4 regions of the Enterobacter sp. ECC-219 genome follow, and region 2 is predicted to be linked to each of the others. Evidence: predicted binding sites of a transcription regulator. Region 2 holds the regulator's gene; each other region holds the start of a gene.
The links. The regulator CRP, encoded in region 2, controls carbon source genes, mostly activating them, when cyclic AMP is high. The targets are predictions, from matches to a motif close to ATGTGANNNNNNTCACAT.

Region 1: a site for CRP is predicted at 2,771-2,788, ahead of V1603_RS19230 (CidA/LrgA family protein). Genes of this name have one in related genera too.
Region 3: a site for CRP is predicted at 2,510-2,527, ahead of mlc (sugar metabolism global transcriptional regulator Mlc). Genes of this name have one in related genera too.
Region 4: a site for CRP is predicted at 2,033-2,050, ahead of focA (formate transporter FocA). Genes of this name have one in related genera too.

The regions. Positions count from the first base shown of each region.
Region 1 is NZ_CP143680.1:4,046,474-4,050,687, reverse strand. It holds gene sanA (outer membrane permeability protein SanA) at 1-494, opposite strand, end outside; gene cdd (cytidine deaminase) at 621-1,505, opposite strand; gene V1603_RS19235 (CidB/LrgB family autolysis modulator) at 1,635-2,330, opposite strand; gene V1603_RS19230 (CidA/LrgA family protein) at 2,327-2,722, opposite strand; gene dusC (tRNA dihydrouridine(16) synthase DusC) at 2,890-3,822, shown strand; gene mdtQ (multidrug resistance outer membrane protein MdtQ) at 3,975-4,214, shown strand, end outside.
Region 2 is NZ_CP143680.1:208,812-213,025, forward strand. It holds gene V1603_RS01140 (phosphoribulokinase) at 1-780, shown strand, start outside; gene V1603_RS01145 (OsmC family protein) at 847-1,251, opposite strand; gene crp (cAMP-activated global transcriptional regulator CRP) at 1,563-2,195, shown strand; gene V1603_RS01155 (YccS/YhfK family putative transporter) at 2,253-4,214, shown strand, end outside.
Region 3 is NZ_CP143680.1:2,875,386-2,879,599, forward strand. It holds gene V1603_RS13675 (APC family permease) at 1-138, shown strand, start outside; gene V1603_RS13680 (MFS transporter) at 214-1,467, opposite strand; gene V1603_RS13685 (LysR family transcriptional regulator) at 1,589-2,485, shown strand; gene mlc (sugar metabolism global transcriptional regulator Mlc) at 2,615-3,835, shown strand; gene bioD (dethiobiotin synthase) at 3,966-4,214, shown strand, end outside.
Region 4 is NZ_CP143680.1:2,312,738-2,316,951, reverse strand. It holds gene ycaO (30S ribosomal protein S12 methylthiotransferase accessory factor YcaO) at 1-1,702, shown strand, start outside; gene focA (formate transporter FocA) at 2,109-2,966, shown strand; gene pflB (formate C-acetyltransferase) at 3,018-4,214, shown strand, end outside.

The sequences.
Region 1 (4,214 bases), 1.2 Mb from region 2:
TGCGCCTGAATGCCCATATGCAGCGCGATAAACAGCGCTCGCTCGCAGTGGAAGCGCTGAGTGATGATGATGAAGTCGTTGGTGTCGAAGACTTTGCGCGTACGCACGATGGAGTCCAGGGTGCGGAATCCGGCGTAGTCGAGCACGATATCGGCAGGATCGACGCCAGCGGCAATCAAATCCTTCCGCATTGTCACCGGCTCGTTATAGCTTTGCAGGGCGTTATCGCCGCTTAGCAGCAGGTAGTTTACCTTGCCGCTATTGTAGGCGTTCAGCGCGCCCTGAATGCGGTAGCGGTAGTACTGGTTGATCACCCCGGTGCGGTAATACTTGGCGGTGCCGAGCACCACGCCAACCTGACGATAGGGCAGGTCCTGCAGATCGTCAAAGATGTAGGGGGCGGTTTTCCAGCTCATCCAGCGGTCGAGACCCAGCACGATAAACAGCAGTATGCCGACCAGGACAGACAGGCTGTAAAAAACGCGCTTTAACATGGAGATGGCTCGTTCGTGGATGAAATTTAACTCAGGCTACTTTACCCGCCTGGTTAGCGCAAGAAACAGCGACTCAACTGAGGGGTTTTTCAGCAACGTGGCGGACATTTCTGTCCGCCGGAAGGTTTATGCCAGCAGGACGCGGTCGATCGTCGTGCAGCCTAACGCCTTGAGCGTCGCGGCGGTGGCATCCCACTGGATCAGTGGCGCATCGGCTTTTTCGGCCAGAATGGCGCGCTGAATGTCCGGATAATCGTAGCCGTTCAGGCTCAGCAGGTTGAGCGCGCCCTGCAGCGGCGGCAGCGTTGGGTTAAACGCGGCATTTTCCGCATAGCTGCCGGTGAAGATACGGCCGTCGCGGCACTGCAGCGCCACGCCGCTCGGGGACTTGCTGTAAGGCGTGTGGCTTTTGTTCGCCGCGCGAATGGCCGCCTGGTTCAGGTCATCGCCGGACAGGGCGAAACCGTGATCCTGCTCGTCCATCAGCAACGTTTTGATCTCCAGATCTTTCGGGCCAAAGGCGTCAGGCAGGTAATCGCCCAGCGTGTGCGGCGCGCGTCCCGGCAGGTTGATGCGCAGCTGCAGCCCGCTGTTCAGCTCGTTCATAAACTGACGGCAGTGGCCGCAGGGGGTGTAGTTAACGGTAATGGCGCTCAGGGCTTTCTCACCGCGCAGCCAGGCGTGGCTGATGGCGCTCTGCTCGGCGTGAACGGTCTGCTGCATGGTCGCGCCCAGGAACTCCATATTGCCGCCGAAGTACCAGGTACCGCTGATTCCGCGCGCAATGGCCCCGACGTTAAAGTGGGAGAGATCGGCCCGCGCGCAGGCGGCAGCCAGGGGAAGCAGTGCGAAAGCCAGCGCGTCTTCGTCCAGTCCCGTTGCCTGTTTCAGCACCGTGACCTGCTCCGCGGTCAGCAGGGCGGGGAAGTGTGCATCTGCCAGAACGGGAGCAAGGGCTGACTGCAAATTCTCTGCAAGCTGGGCGAAGGCAGCTTGAAAACGTGGGTGCATGGCGTTTGCCTCATAAAGGTTAATGGATCGGTAGTTTACGGAGCCGTTAGGGCTTTATATGTGATCCACTTCTCATTATGTATGCAACTTATGAAATCAAAATGAAATTTGCGCGACGCATCGCAAATTTTAGCCCATCACCGCCAGAATCAGCGGGAAAATGAACGGGGCCAGCAGGGAGGTGATAATCCCGCAGATCACCAGAGCCAGCGAGCTAAACGCCCCTTCCTGATAATCCAGTTCCGCGCAGCGGGCAGTGCCCAGGGCGTGGGAGGCGGTCCCCATCGACAGTCCCCGTGCCGCTTTAGTATGAATACGCATCCCGTTCAGCAGGGTGTGACCAAACACCGCACCGAGAATACCGACGAAAATGACGCACATCGCGCTGATGGCCGGGATCCCGCCCAGGCTGCCACCGACAGCCATCGCGATAGGTGTGGTCACCGATTTTGGCAGAATCGAGGCGGCAATCTGCGGCGAGGCCCCCATCAAAAGCGCTACCGACGTGCCGGTGATCATCGCCACCAGGCTGCCCACAAAACAGATGGTAATGATGGATTTCCAGCGGGCGCGGATCTGGTGGAGCTGCTCATATAAAGGAAAGGCGAGCGCCACAACGGCAGGCTGCAGCAGGTCGTTTAAAATTTTGCTGCCGGCAAAGTAGCGTTCATAAGGAATGCCGGTGAGCAGCAGGAACGGAATAATGACCACCATCGCCACCAGCAGCGGGTTCAGCAACGGCATTTTGAAACGTGCGGCAAGCTTGCGCGCGGCGAAGAACACCGCCAGGGTTAGCGGCAGCGACCACCAGATATTAGCCATCATTTTTTTGTTTTCTCCCCGATCACGTTGCGTTCGCCATGCACCAGATGCGAACTCCAGCTCACCACCAGGAAAACCACCAGCGTACTGACCGCGCATGAGACCACAATCGGGCCGAACTGGGCTTTGAGCAAATCAAAATACTGCATAACCCCGACGCCGATTGGCACGAAAAGCAGCGCCATATAGCGAATGAGGACGAAGCAGCTGGGGTTGACCCATTTTGCGGGCAGGATTTGCAGCGCCAGCAAAACAAAGAGGATTAGCATGCCGATAATGCTGCCGGGAATGGTGATGGGCAGCAGCGACGCGATGAAAATCCCGGCATACAGGCAGGCGTAAATCAGGACGAATGCGCGCAGATATTGCCAGATAATGTTCAATGATTTGCTCATGGTGATAGTCCTTGCTGAAACGCATTCATCATACAATTAAACCTAAAAATGTGCCACGGATCACATCATGAAATTTGAGCATACCAGACATTCCGGAATGGAACGTCGGGCTTTCCACACACAAACAGAGCAGATACTATAGCGCGTCTTTTTTCACAGGTACTGCTATGCGTGTTTTACTGGCTCCAATGGAAGGCGTGCTCGACTCCCTCGTGCGCGAGCTTCTGACCGAGGTGAACGATTACGATCTCTGCGTGACGGAGTTTCTGCGCGTGGTCGATATGCTGTTGCCGGTAAAATCCTTCTACCGCCTGTGCCCCGAGCTGCACAACCAGAGCCGGACCTCTTCCGGCACGCTGGTGCGTATTCAGCTGCTCGGCCAGTATCCTGAGTGGCTGGCGGAAAACGCTGCCCGCGCGGTTGAGCTGGGCTCTTACGGGGTGGATCTCAACTGCGGCTGTCCGTCGAAGCTGGTCAACGGCAGCGGCGGCGGGGCGACCTTGCTGAAAGATCCTGAGCTGATTTACCGCGGCGCGAAGGCGATGCGTGAGGCCGTGCCTTCGCATTTGCCGGTGACGGTTAAGGTGCGTCTGGGGTGGGACAGCGACGCGCGGCAGTTTGAAATCGCCGATGCGGTGCAGCAGGCCGGGGCCACCGAGCTGGTGGTGCATGGCCGCACCAAAGACGATGGCTACAAAGCCGAGCGCATTAACTGGCAGGCGATCGGTGAGATCCGCAAACGCCTCACCATTCCGGTGATCGCCAATGGTGAAATCTGGGATTACGAGAGCGCGCAGGCATGCCTGAACGCTACCGGCTGTGATGCGGTGATGATTGGCCGCGGTGCGCTGAACGTGCCGAACCTCAGCCGTGTAGTGAAATATAACGAGCCGCGGATGCCGTGGGCAGACGTCGTCACGCTGCTGCAAAAATACAGCCGTCTGGAAAAGCAGGGCGACACCGGTTTGTATCACGTCGCGCGAATTAAACAGTGGCTGAGTTATTTACGCAAAGAGTACAGCGAAGCGCTGGGGTTATTTCAGGAGATCCGTACGCTGCAAACGTCGGCTGATATTGCGCGGGTTATACAGACAAAATAATTGGCATTTATATTTAAATATAAATAATTCACACAGTGAATATTTTGCCGATTATGTAAGTGTATGACAATTTGCGGATTGCCACGCGTTACTAAAAAATGGAACGTCATCAAGCGTAAGTTGCGCCTTTATTTTTTTGAGTGCATGGCGTAATGAAACGTTTTCTTATTTTATCTCTGAGTGCTCCCCTTATTTTTATGCTGGCTGCGTGCGCACCGGAACATTCCACGGTGTCGCCAATCAAAATGCAAACGACAGCCGCTTCCGTTAATACCCAACTTCGTCATGCGGACTGGCCGAAAAATGAATGGTGGAAAGCGTATAACGACACGCAGTTAAATTCGCTGATTGCGAAGGCAATAGCGGATGCCCCCGATATGCAGATTGCCCGT
Region 2 (4,214 bases):
CAGCTGAATCTCCGTTCGGCGGAGGTCGAAGGCGACAGCTTTCACCGCTATACGCGTCCGGAGATGGACATGGCGATCCGCAAGGCGCGCGATCTGGGTAAACACATCAGCTACTTCGGCCCGGAAGCCAATGATTTCGGTCTGCTGGAGCAAACCTTCCGCGAATACGGGCAGAGCGGTACCGGGCAGTCCCGAAAGTATCTTCACACCTACGATGAAGCCGTACCCTGGAACCAGGTACCAGGCACCTTTACCCCCTGGCAACCGCTGCCGGAACCCACCGATGTATTATTTTATGAAGGATTGCACGGCGGCGTGGTTACGCCTCAGCACGACGTGGCGCGCCACGTGGATCTGCTGGTCGGGGTGGTCCCTATCGTTAACCTGGAGTGGATCCAGAAGCTAACGCGTGACATGAGCGAGCGCGGCCATTCGCGCGAGGCGGTGATGGACTCCGTGGTGCGCTCCATGGAAGACTACATCAATTACCTCACGCCACAGTTCTCCCGCACCCACATTAACTTCCAGCGCGTGCCGACGGTGGACACCTCCAATCCGTTCGCGGCGAAAAGCATCCCGTCGCTGGACGAGAGCTTTGTGGTGATCCACTTCCGCAATCTTGAAGGCATTGATTACCCCTGGCTGCTGGCGATGCTGCAGGGCTCGTTTATTTCGCACATGAATACGTTAGTGGTGCCGGGTGGAAAAATGGGGCTGGCAATGGAGCTCATCATGACGCCGCTGGTTCAGCGGTTGATGGAAGGGAAGCAGATCGCGTAAAGATGTTCCCTCTCCCCGTGGGAGAGGGTTAGGGTGAGGGCATCAACACGCACGATGCCCCGTGAATCACACCTCAATCACTTCATACGAATGCGTAATTTTTACCGCTTTCTCCAGCATTAGCGCCACAGAGCAGTACTTCTCCGCAGACAGGTCCACCGCGCGTGAAACCGCCGCGTCTTTCAGCGCTTTCCCGGTGACAACAAAGTGCAGATTAATGTGGGTGAACAGGCGTGGCGCCTCTTCGCGACGTTCTGAGGTGAGTTTAACCTCGCAATCCGTTACGTCATGACGACCTTTTTGCAGAATCGACACCACGTCAATCGCGCTGCATCCACCTGCCGCCATCAGCACCATTTCCATTGGGCTCGGCGCTTTATCGCCGGAGTTACCATCCATCAAAATCTGGTGTCCTGACGCGGACTCCCCCAGGAACGTTAAACCTTCAACCCACTTCACGCGCGCTTGCATATTCATTAACTCCAACGTTGCATTTTTGGTGACAGATTACGCGTGCGTTACATTTCTCGCAATGGAAGGCGACCTGCATCATGCTGAAGCGAGACACCAGGAGACACGCGGCGAAAGCTATGCTAAAACACTCAGGATGCTACAGTAATACATTGACGTTACACATGTATGCAGAGGACATCAAACTTTACTGGCTGCGAAACGTTACGACAGCCGACTTCCCAGGGTATGGGTAAGAATTCGATTGCAACCCCAGAGTCCGGATGCATCTGATGACTCTGGTGACAGCTTATAACAGAGGATAACAGCGCATGGTGCTTGGCAAACCGCAAACAGACCCGACTCTCGAATGGTTCTTGTCTCATTGCCACATTCATAAGTACCCATCGAAGAGCACGCTGATTCACCAGGGTGAAAAAGCGGAAACGTTGTATTACATCGTCAAAGGCTCGGTGGCAGTGCTGATCAAAGATGAGGAAGGGAAAGAGATGATCCTTTCTTATCTGAACCAGGGCGATTTTATCGGTGAACTGGGCCTGTTTGAAGAAGGCCAGGAACGTAGCGCCTGGGTTCGTGCAAAGACAGCATGTGAAGTGGCTGAAATTTCTTACAAGAAATTCCGTCAGCTGATTCAGGTAAACCCTGACATCCTGATGCGTCTTTCTTCCCAGATGGCGCGCCGTCTGCAGGTGACGTCAGAGAAAGTGGGTAACCTCGCCTTCCTGGACGTGACCGGCCGTATCGCGCAAACCCTGCTGAACCTGGCGAAACAGCCAGACGCTATGACCCACCCGGACGGCATGCAAATTAAAATTACCCGTCAGGAAATTGGTCAGATCGTTGGTTGCTCCCGTGAAACAGTGGGCCGTATTCTGAAAATGCTGGAAGATCAAAACCTGATCTCCGCCCACGGTAAAACCATCGTGGTTTACGGAACCCGTTAATCCTGCTTAAACGGCGTGCCATCGCGAGGTGTCACGCCGTTTTTGTCTCTTTTCCCCATGTGGCGCAGGCTGATCTATCACCCGGAAGTTAACTACGCACTGCGACAAACGCTGGTGTTGTGTCTTCCTGTGGCCGTGGGCCTGCTCCTAGGTCATCTTCAGCAGGGCCTGCTGTTTTCCCTCGTGCCCGCCTGCTGCAACATCGCCGGTCTGGACACGCCGCATAAGCGCTTTTTCAAACGCCTGATTATCGGTGGCTGCCTGTTTGCAGGCTGTAGCCTCGCGGTGCAGCTGTTACTGGCTCGCGATATTCCCCTGCCACTGATCCTGACCGTGCTGGCGATGACCCTCGGCGTCACGGCGGAAATCAGCTCGCTGCACGCTCGCCTGCTTCCAGCGTCACTCATTGCGGCCATCTTTACCCTGAGCCTCGCCGGGAATATGCCCGTGTGGGAGCCGCTGCTGATCTACGCCCTCGGCACGCTGTGGTACGGGCTGTTTAACTGGTTCTGGTTCTGGCTATGGCGAGAGCAGCCGCTGCGAGAATCTCTGAGCCTGCTCTACGTGCAGCTTGCGGATTACTGCGAAGCCAAATACACCCTGCTCACCCAGCATACCGATCCGGAAAAATCCTTACCGCCGCTGCTGACGCGCCAGCAAAAAGTGGTGGATTTGATAAGCCAGTGCTATCAGCAGCTGCATATGCTCGCCGCAAACAAGAACCACGAGTACAAACGGCTGCTGCGTACCTTCCAGGTGGGGCTGGACCTTCAGGAGCATATCTCCGTTAGCCTTCATCACCCGCAGGAGGTGCAAAAGCTGGTTGAGCGCAGCCATGCCGAAGCGGTGATTCGCTGGAACGCGCAGACCGTCTCCGCGCGCCTGCGGGTGCTGGCTGACGATATACTTTATCACCGCTACCCCACGCGCTTTAACATGGACAAACAGCTCGGCGCGCTGGAGAAAATTGCCCGTCAGCACCCGGAAAATCCGGTCGGCCAGTTTGCCGCCTGGCACTTCAGCCGCATCGCCCGCGTGCTGCGCACCCAGCGACCGCTTTATCCCCGCGACCTGATGGCGGATAAACAAAAACGTCTGCCGCTGCTGCCGGCGCTCAAAAGCTATCTTTCTCTTAAATCGTCCGCCCTGCGCAACGCCGCACGAATTAGCGTCATGCTCAGTATCGCCAGCCTGATGGGCATGGCGCTGCACCTGCCGAAACCCTACTGGATCTTAATGACCGTGCTGTTTGTCACCCAGAACGGCTATGGCGCCACGCGGGTGCGCATTCTGCACCGGGCGGGCGGCACGATGGCGGGGCTGATTATTGCAGGCGTGACGCTGCACTTTCACGTGCCCGAGGGCTATACCCTGGCGGGCATGCTGGCTATCACCCTGGTGAGCTATCTAATCATTCGCAAAAACTACGGCTGGGCGATGGTGGGCTTTACGGTAACGGCGGTATATACCCTGCAACTGCTTACGCTTAACGGCGAACAGTTCATCGTTGCCCGCCTGATCGACACGCTGATTGGCTGCCTGATCGCCTTTGGCGGTATGGTCTGGCTGTGGCCACAGTGGCAGAGCGGGCTGCTGAGGCAAAACGCCCACGACGCGCTGGAGGCCGATCAGCAGGCCATTCGTCTGATCCTGAGCGACGATCCGCAGCCTTCCCCGCTTGCCTACGAACGTATGAAGGTCAACCAGGCGCATAACGCCCTCTTTAACTCGCTGAATCAGGCGATGCAGGAGCCGGGCTTTAATTCACATTATCTGGCGGATATGAAGCTGTGGGTGACGCACAGCCAGTTTATCGTCGAGCATATCAACGCCATGACGACGCTGGCGCGCGAGCACACGATGCTGACGCCGGGTCTGGCGCAGCGCTATTTGCAGTCGTGTGAAATTGCGTTGCAGAGGTGTCAGCAGCGTCTGGAGTATGACGCGCCGGGCGAATCGGGCGACTCAAACATTCTGGAAGCGCCGGAGACGTTAACCTACGGGCCGATGAGCACGCTG
Region 3 (4,214 bases), 2.4 Mb from region 2:
CTTGAAGCGACGTCCCTGACGCTTGGCCTCATCTGGGCGGCGCTGGGGGTCCTTTACCTGGCATGGCTAACGCGCCGTTTCCGAAAACCGCCTCCGCAGTTTAAAGCCGGTAAGATAGAGCAGGCCTGGGATTCCTGAACGTGAAACGGCACCAGTACGCTGGTGCCGTTTATCTGGAGCGCTCTTCTTACCGGGCATCAGCCCGCAAGCTTATTATCTCAAACGTTTGTGAAGACTTCCCCCCACCAGCAGCGCCGCGCACAGCATCAGCGCGATAAACCCGCCCACGCCGTTCCAGCCGTAGTTGTGCCAGAACACGCCCCCGAGGGTCCCGGCGATGCTGGAACCCAGGTAATAGCTAAACAGATACAGCGACGATGCCTGCCCTTTGGCACGACGCGCGCGCGGGCCAATCCAGCTGCTGGCGACCGAGTGTGCGGCGAAGAACCCTGCGGAGAAGAGCAGCATTCCGGCAAAAATCAGCCACAGGGAGGTGAAGAGCGTCAGCAGCAGGCCGACCAGCATCACCACCGTGAAGAACAGCATGACCGGGCCGCGGCCGAAGCGCGCGGTCATCGCCCCGGCTTTCGGCGAGCTCCACGTGCCGGTGAGATAGGCCACGGAAAGCAAACCTACAACGGCCTGGTTCAGATGCCACGGCGAGAGCATCAGGCGATAGCCAATATAGTTAAACAGCGTCACGAAGGAGCCCATCAGCAGGAATCCCATCAGAAATAGTCGCGGTAAACCTTTGTCGCGCCAGTGCAGGCGGAAGTTGATAAACAGCGTTTTCGGCCGCAGAGAGGTCGGGCGGAAATGGCGCGATTCCGGCAGGATTTTCCAGAACATCAGGGCTGATGCCAGCGCAAAACACCCGATTACCGCCAGCGCAATACGCCAGTTAAAGAAGTCCGTGAAGACCCCGCTCAGCAGGCGTCCGCTCATGCCGCCAATCGAGTTCCCGCTGATGTAGAGCCCCATCGAGAAGGCAACAAAGCTCGGGTGGATCTCCTCGCTGAGGTAGGTCATTCCGACCGCCGCCACGCCGCTGAGCGAGAGCCCAATCAGCGCGCGCATCACCAGAATACCGTGCCAGCTGGTCATCATGGTCGAGAGTAACGTGCAGACCGAGGCCAGCATCAGGGCGGTTACCATCACCGGTTTACGGCCAATGGCGTCGGACAGCGGCCCGGTAAAGAGCAGGCCAATCGCCAGCATGCCGGTAGAAACAGACAGTGAAACGCTGCTGCTGGCAGGCGATACGCCAAACTCATGAGAGAGAACGGGCAGGATCGGCTGAACGCAATAGAGCAGGGCAAATGTTGCCAGACCGGCGGAGAAGAGCGCCAGCGTGACGCGCATAAACTGGGGGGTACCACGTTTAATGAACTGGACCGGCTGCGGTGCTGCGGGTAAATCATTGATATCTCTTGCCGGATCGATATCAATAGTAGTTGTACGACTCACACAGTTTCCTTGCTTAAACATCCCCGTGATTTCGGGTGACGGGTATGACCACCTGTTCAGGGTAGGAAAATGTAAATATTCTGTCTAATATATTAATAATCTCAAATGATACCTTAAAAATATGAATATCGAGCTGCGTCATCTTCGCTACTTTGTCGCCGTCGCTGAGGAGCTGCATTTTGGTCGCGCGGCGGCGCGGCTTAATATCTCTCAGCCACCCTTAAGCCAGCAGATTCAGATCCTGGAACAGCAGGTCGGGGCGCGCCTTCTGGCCCGCACCAACCGCAGCGTGAGCCTGACGGCGGCGGGGAAGCAGTTTCTGATCGACAGCCGACAAATCCTGAGCATGGTCGATGACGCCGCCGCCCGGGCGGAACGGCTCTATCTCGGGGAAGCCGGAGAGCTGCGAATCGGGTTTACCTCGTCCGCGCCGTTTATCAGCGCCGTCTCGCAGACGCTCTCGTCATTCCGCCGTCATTTTCCGGATGTGCATATTCAGACGCGCGAAATTAATACCCGCGAGCAGATTGCGCCGCTGAATGAAGGTGCGCTCGATCTGGGGCTGATGCGTAATACCCAGCTGCCGGACACGCTGGCGTGGGAGGTGATCCTGCGCGAACCGCTGATGGCCATGATCCCGCTCGATCACCCGCTGGCGTCGCGTCCGGCGGTCTCGCTGGCAGAGCTGGCAAAAGAGCCGTTTGTCTTTTTTGACCCGCAGGTCGGAACGGGTCTGTATGATGATATTCTGGGGCTGATGCGCCGCTACGATCTGGCGCCGGTCATTACCCAGGAAGTGGGAGAGGCGATGACCATTATTGGCCTGGTTGCCGCCGGGCTGGGCGTGTCGATACTCCCGGCCTCCTTTAAGCGGGTACAGCTGCGCGAAATGCGCTGGGTTGCCATTGCCGAAGAGGATGCCGTTTCGGAGATGTGGCTGGTGTGGTCAAAACATCGCGAACAGAGTCATGCTGCGCAGCGCTTCAAACAGCAGTTAATCCAGGCCTCCGCAGCCTGATTTTTCCCGGGAAAACGGGTAAAAATGTGCGGTAAATCACATGGCTAAGTAAATATTTGACGACACCCATGGAAGTGCTTCACCATAGCCAATAGTTTATTTCGAAGCTCGAAAATAAGGGAGTACGAGGTGGTTGCTGATAGTCAGCCAGGGCATATTGATCAGATTAAGCAGACCAATGCTGGCGCGGTGTATCGCCTGATTGATCAGCTTGGCCCGGTTTCGCGTATCGATCTGTCGCGCCTGGCACAGCTGGCACCTGCCAGTATCACCAAGATTGTCCGCGAAATGCTGGAAGCGCACCTGGTTCAGGAGACGGAAATTCAGGAGCCGGGCAGCCGTGGCCGTCCGGCGGTCGGGCTGGTGGTTGAGACGGAAGCCTGGCACTACCTCTCACTGCGCATTAGCCGCGGAGAGATCTTCCTTGCGCTGCGCGATCTCAGCAGCAAGCTGGTGGTGGAAGACCGGCTTGAGCTACCGCTCAATGCCGAGGAACCGCTCCTTGACGCGATTGTCTCGCACATCGATCGCTTCTTTATCCGCCATCAGCAGCGGCTTGAGCGCCTGACGGCGATTGCCATCACCATGCCGGGAATTATTGATACCGAAAACGGCATTGTGCACCGCATGCCGTTTTACGACGACGTCAAAGAGATGCCGCTGGGTGAGGTGCTGAAAAACCATACCGGCGTGCCGGTCTATATTCAGCACGACATCAGCGCCTGGACGATGGCGGAAGCGCTGTTTGGCGCGTCTCGCGGTGCGCGGGACGTCATTCAGGTGGTCATCGACCATAACGTCGGGGCGGGGGTGATCACCGATGGTCGGCTTCTCCACGCCGGAAGCAGCAGCCTGGTGGAAATCGGCCACACCCAGGTCGACCCGTACGGTAAGCGCTGCTACTGCGGGAATCACGGTTGTCTGGAGACGATTGCCAGCGTGGAAAGCGTGCTGGAACTGGCGCAGGTACGGCTCAGTCAGTCCATGAGCTCCTCGCTGCACGGACAGCCCTTAACGGTGGACTCCCTCTGCGCCGCCGCGCGCCAGGGCGATCTGCTGGCGAAGGACATCATTACCGGAGTGGGGAATAACGTTGGCCGCATTCTGGCTATCATGGTGAACCTCTTCAACCCGCAAAAAATCCTGATTGGCTCACCGCTCAGCCAGGCGGCGGAGATTCTTTTTCCGGCGATTACGGCCTGTATTCAGCAGCAGTCGCTTCCCGCCTACAGCAAAAATATTGCGGTAGAAAGCACCCAGTTTTCCAACCAGGGAACGATGGCCGGCGCGGCGCTGGTCAAAGATGCTATGTACAACGGCTCGCTGCTTATCCGCCTGTTACAGGGTTAACTCTTTTTTGCAGATGTAAGAAAAATTGCGCTATCTCAAGCCGGGTAGCGCACGCATCCCGTAGACTTCCTCCACTGAATTATTTACCTGGTTTATATTTTCGAAGCATACCCAAGAGGTGGAGTGAGTCATGCTTAAGCGTTTCTTTGTTACTGGTACAGATACCTCTGTCGGCAAGACCGTCGTATCCCGCGCGTTGCTGCAGGCGCTGGCAGCAAGCGGTAGACGCGTTGCAGGGTTCAAACCGGTCGCAAAAGGGAGTAAAGAGACGCCAGAGGGATTGCGTAATAAAGACGCCCTGGTGCTGCAAAGCGTCTCGTCGCTGGAACTGCCTTATCACGCGGTCAATCCCATTGCGTTAAGCGAAGAGGAGAGCAGC
Region 4 (4,214 bases), 2.1 Mb from region 2:
CCAGCAGAAACTGACCGACCTGGGCTTTAACATCGAAGAAGCCTCCTGGCTCAACCCGGTGCCTCACGTCTGGTCCGTGCACATTCGCGACAAAGACTGCGCGCTCTGCTTTACCAACGGTAAAGGCGCGACGAAAAAAGCGGCACTGGCCTCTGCGTTGGGTGAGTATTTTGAGCGTCTGTCCACCAACTATTTCTTTGCTGACTTCTGGCTGGGTGAAACCATCGCCAACGGTCCTTTCGTTCACTATCCGAACGAAAAATGGTTCCCACTGACCGAAGACGACGAACTGCCGGAAGGGATCCTCGATCAACGCCTGCGCGCTTTCTACGATCCAGAAAACGAACTGACTGCCAGCATGCTGATCGATCTGCAGTCGGGTAACGAAGATCGCGGTATCTGCGCCCTGCCGTTCACCCGTCAGTCTGACGAGCAGACCGTTTATATTCCGATGAACATCGTCGGCAACCTGTATGTGTCCAACGGCATGTCCGCCGGTAACACCCGCAACGAAGCGCGCGTGCAGGGCCTGTCTGAGGTGTTCGAGCGTCACATTAAAAACCGCATCATCGCTGAATCCATCAGCCTGCCGGAGATCCCGGCGGACGTTCTGGCGCGCTACCCGGGCGTGGTGGAATCCATCGCGAAGCTGGAAGCGGAAGGTTTCCCAATCTTTGCCTACGACGGCTCGCTGGGCGGTAAATATCCGGTTATCTGCGTCGTGCTGTTTAACCCGACTAACGGCACTTGCTTTGCCTCCTTCGGCGCGCATCCTGACTTCGGTGTGGCGCTGGAGCGTACCGTGACCGAGCTGCTGCAGGGCCGTAGCCTGAAAGATCTCGACGTGTTTACCCCGCCAACGTTTGACGATGAAGAAGTGGCCGAGCATACCAACCTCGAAACCCACTTCATCGACTCCAGCGGTTTGATCTCCTGGGATATGTTCAAGCAGGACGCGGACTATCCGTTCGTGGACTGGAGCTTTGCCGGTACCACGGAAGAAGAGTTCGCCACGCTGATGGCAATCTTCAACGCCGAAGATCAGGAAGTCTACATTGCCGACTACGAACACCTGGGCGTTTACGCGTGCCGCATCATCGTGCCCGGCATGTCCGACATCTATCCGGCGGAAGATTTGTGGCTGGCTAACAACAGCATGGGCGCGCACCTGCGTGAGACCCTGCTGTCCCTGCCGGGCAGCGAGTGGGAGAAAGAAGATTATCTCAACCTGATCGCCCAGCTGGACGATGAGGGCCACGATGATTTTACCCGCGTGCGCGAACTGCTGGGTCTGGCGACCGGGAAAGACAACGGCTGGTACACCCTGCGCATCGGCGAACTAAAAGCGATGCTGGCGCTGGCGGGCGGCGATCTGGATCAGGCCCTGGCCTGGACCGAATGGACCATGGAGTTTAACCAGTCGGTCTTCTCCGCCGAGCGCACCAACTATTACCGCTGCCTGCAAACCCTGTTGCTGCTTGCACAGGAAGACGATCGCGAGCCACTGCAGTACCTGAACGCTTTCGTACGTATGTACGGTGCTGAAGCGGTTGAAGCCGCCAGCGCGGCGCTGAGCGGTGAAGAGCCGTTCTACGGTCTGCAGGCAGTTGACAGCGATCTGAAAGCCTTTCCGGCGCATCAGTCTCTGCTGAAGGCCTATGAGAAGCTGCAGAAAGCAAAAGCCGCTTACTGGTCAAAATAAGCGCACATAACATTAACAGCAGTAGGCGTATTCAATCGTCTGGGCTATATTACGGGGCAATTTCATTGCCCCGTTTTTTATTCTCTTCGGCAATGATTATTGATTGTAATAATAAAGTTAAACATGGGTAAATATAATAATATTTGCCTGGGCTTTATTGTTACTTTTTATGGTAAATACCCCATATTAATTAACTGTTTCGAAGGGGGCCGAACGAAAAAATTCAACTCTTTTCATAACTTTTAAAATTTATTTTTATACGGATAATCAAATACTTACTCCGCATTTGTTGTAAAACCATACACACTGCGGGCCTATAAGCCAGGCGAGATATGATCTATATCAATTTCTCTTCTATAATGCTTTGTTAGTATCTCGTCGCCGACTTAATAAAGAGAGAGTTAGTGTGAAAGCTGACAACCCTTTTGATCTTTTACTCCCCGCCGCGATGGCAAAAGTTGCCGAAGAAGCGGGTGTCTATAAAGCAACGAAACACCCGATGAAGACGTTCTATCTGGCGATCACCGCAGGTGTGTTCATCTCAATCGCTTTCGTCTTCTACATCACCGCCACCACCGGTACTGCCGGAATGCCTTTCGGCATAGCTAAACTGATTGGCGGCATTTGCTTCTCACTGGGCCTGATTCTCTGCGTCATCTGCGGCGCCGACCTCTTCACCTCAACGGTGCTGATTGTCGTGGCAAAGGCCAGCGGAAGAATTACCTGGGGTCAACTGGCGCGCAACTGGCTTAACGTCTACGTTGGTAACCTGATTGGCTGTCTGCTCTTTGTTCTGTTGATGTGGCTCTCTGGCGAGTATATGACCGCCAACGGCGGCTGGGGCCTTAACGTCCTGCAGACCGCCGACCACAAAATGCATCACACATTTATCGAAGCCGTTGCTCTCGGCATCCTCGCAAACCTGATGGTCTGCCTGGCGGTCTGGATGAGCTACTCGGGTCGTAGCCTGATGGATAAAGCCATGATTATGGTTCTGCCGGTTGCGATGTTTGTTGCCAGCGGCTTTGAGCACAGTATTGCGAATATGTTCATGATCCCGATGGGGATTGTTATCCGCAACTTTGCAAGCCCGGAGTTCTGGACCGCAGTTGGTTCATCCCCGGAAAGTTTCTCTCACCTGACTATTATGAATTTCATTACTGATAACCTGATCCCCGTCACTATCGGGAACATTATCGGTGGGGGTCTGTTAGTTGGGTTGACATACTGGGTCATTTACCTGCGTGGCGACGATCATCATTGATGGTTTTCTCAGGCAGTAAATAAAAAATCCACTTAAGAAGGTAGGTGTTACATGTCCGAGCTTAATGAAAAGTTAGCCACAGCCTGGGAAGGTTTTGCGAAAGGTGACTGGCAGAATGAAGTAAACGTCCGCGACTTCATTCAGAAAAACTATACCCCGTATGAAGGTGACGAATCCTTCCTGGCTGGCGCAACTGATGCGACCACCAAGCTGTGGGACAGCGTAATGGAAGGCGTTAAACTGGAAAACCGCACTCACGCGCCAGTTGATTTTGACACCTCCGTTGCTTCCACCATCACTTCTCACGATGCTGGCTACATCAACAAAGCCCTTGAGAAAATCGTTGGTCTGCAGACTGAAGCACCACTGAAACGCGCAATCATCCCGTTCGGTGGTATCAAAATGGTTGAAGGTTCCTGCAAAGCGTATAACCGCGAGCTGGACCCAATGCTGAAAAAAATCTTCACCGAATACCGCAAAACCCACAACCAGGGCGTATTCGATGTTTACACCAAAGACATTCTGAACTGCCGTAAATCTGGCGTTCTGACGGGTCTGCCAGATGCATATGGTCGTGGTCGTATCATCGGTGACTACCGTCGCGTTGCGCTGTACGGCATCGACTTCCTGATGAAAGACAAGTACGCGCAGTTTGTTTCCCTGCAGTCCGATCTGGAAAACGGCGTAAACCTGGAAGCGACTATCCGTCTGCGTGAAGAAATTGCTGAACAGCACCGCGCGCTGGGTCAGATCAAAGAGATGGCTGCGAAATACGGCTGCGATATCTCTGGTCCTGCAACCAACGCTCAGGAAGCTATCCAGTGGACCTACTTCGGCTACCTGGCTGCGGTTAAGTCTCAGAACGGTGCAGCAATGTCCTTCGGTCGCGTGTCTACCTTCCTGGATGCGTACATCGAACGTGACCTGAAAGCAGGCAAAATCACCGAGCAAGACGCTCAGGAAATGATTGACCACCTGGTCATGAAACTGCGTATGGTTCGCTTCCTGCGTACCCCTGAATACGATGAACTGTTCTCTGGTGACCCAATCTGGGCAACAGAATCAATCGGTGGTATGGGCGTTGACGGCCGTACGCTGGTTACCAAAAACAGCTTCCGCTTCCTGAACACCCTGTACACCATGGGTCCTTCTCCGGAGCCGAACATCACCGTTCTGTGGTCTGAAAAACTGCCTCTGAACTTCAAGAAATTCGCCGCTAAAGTGTCCATCGACACCTCTTCTCTGCAG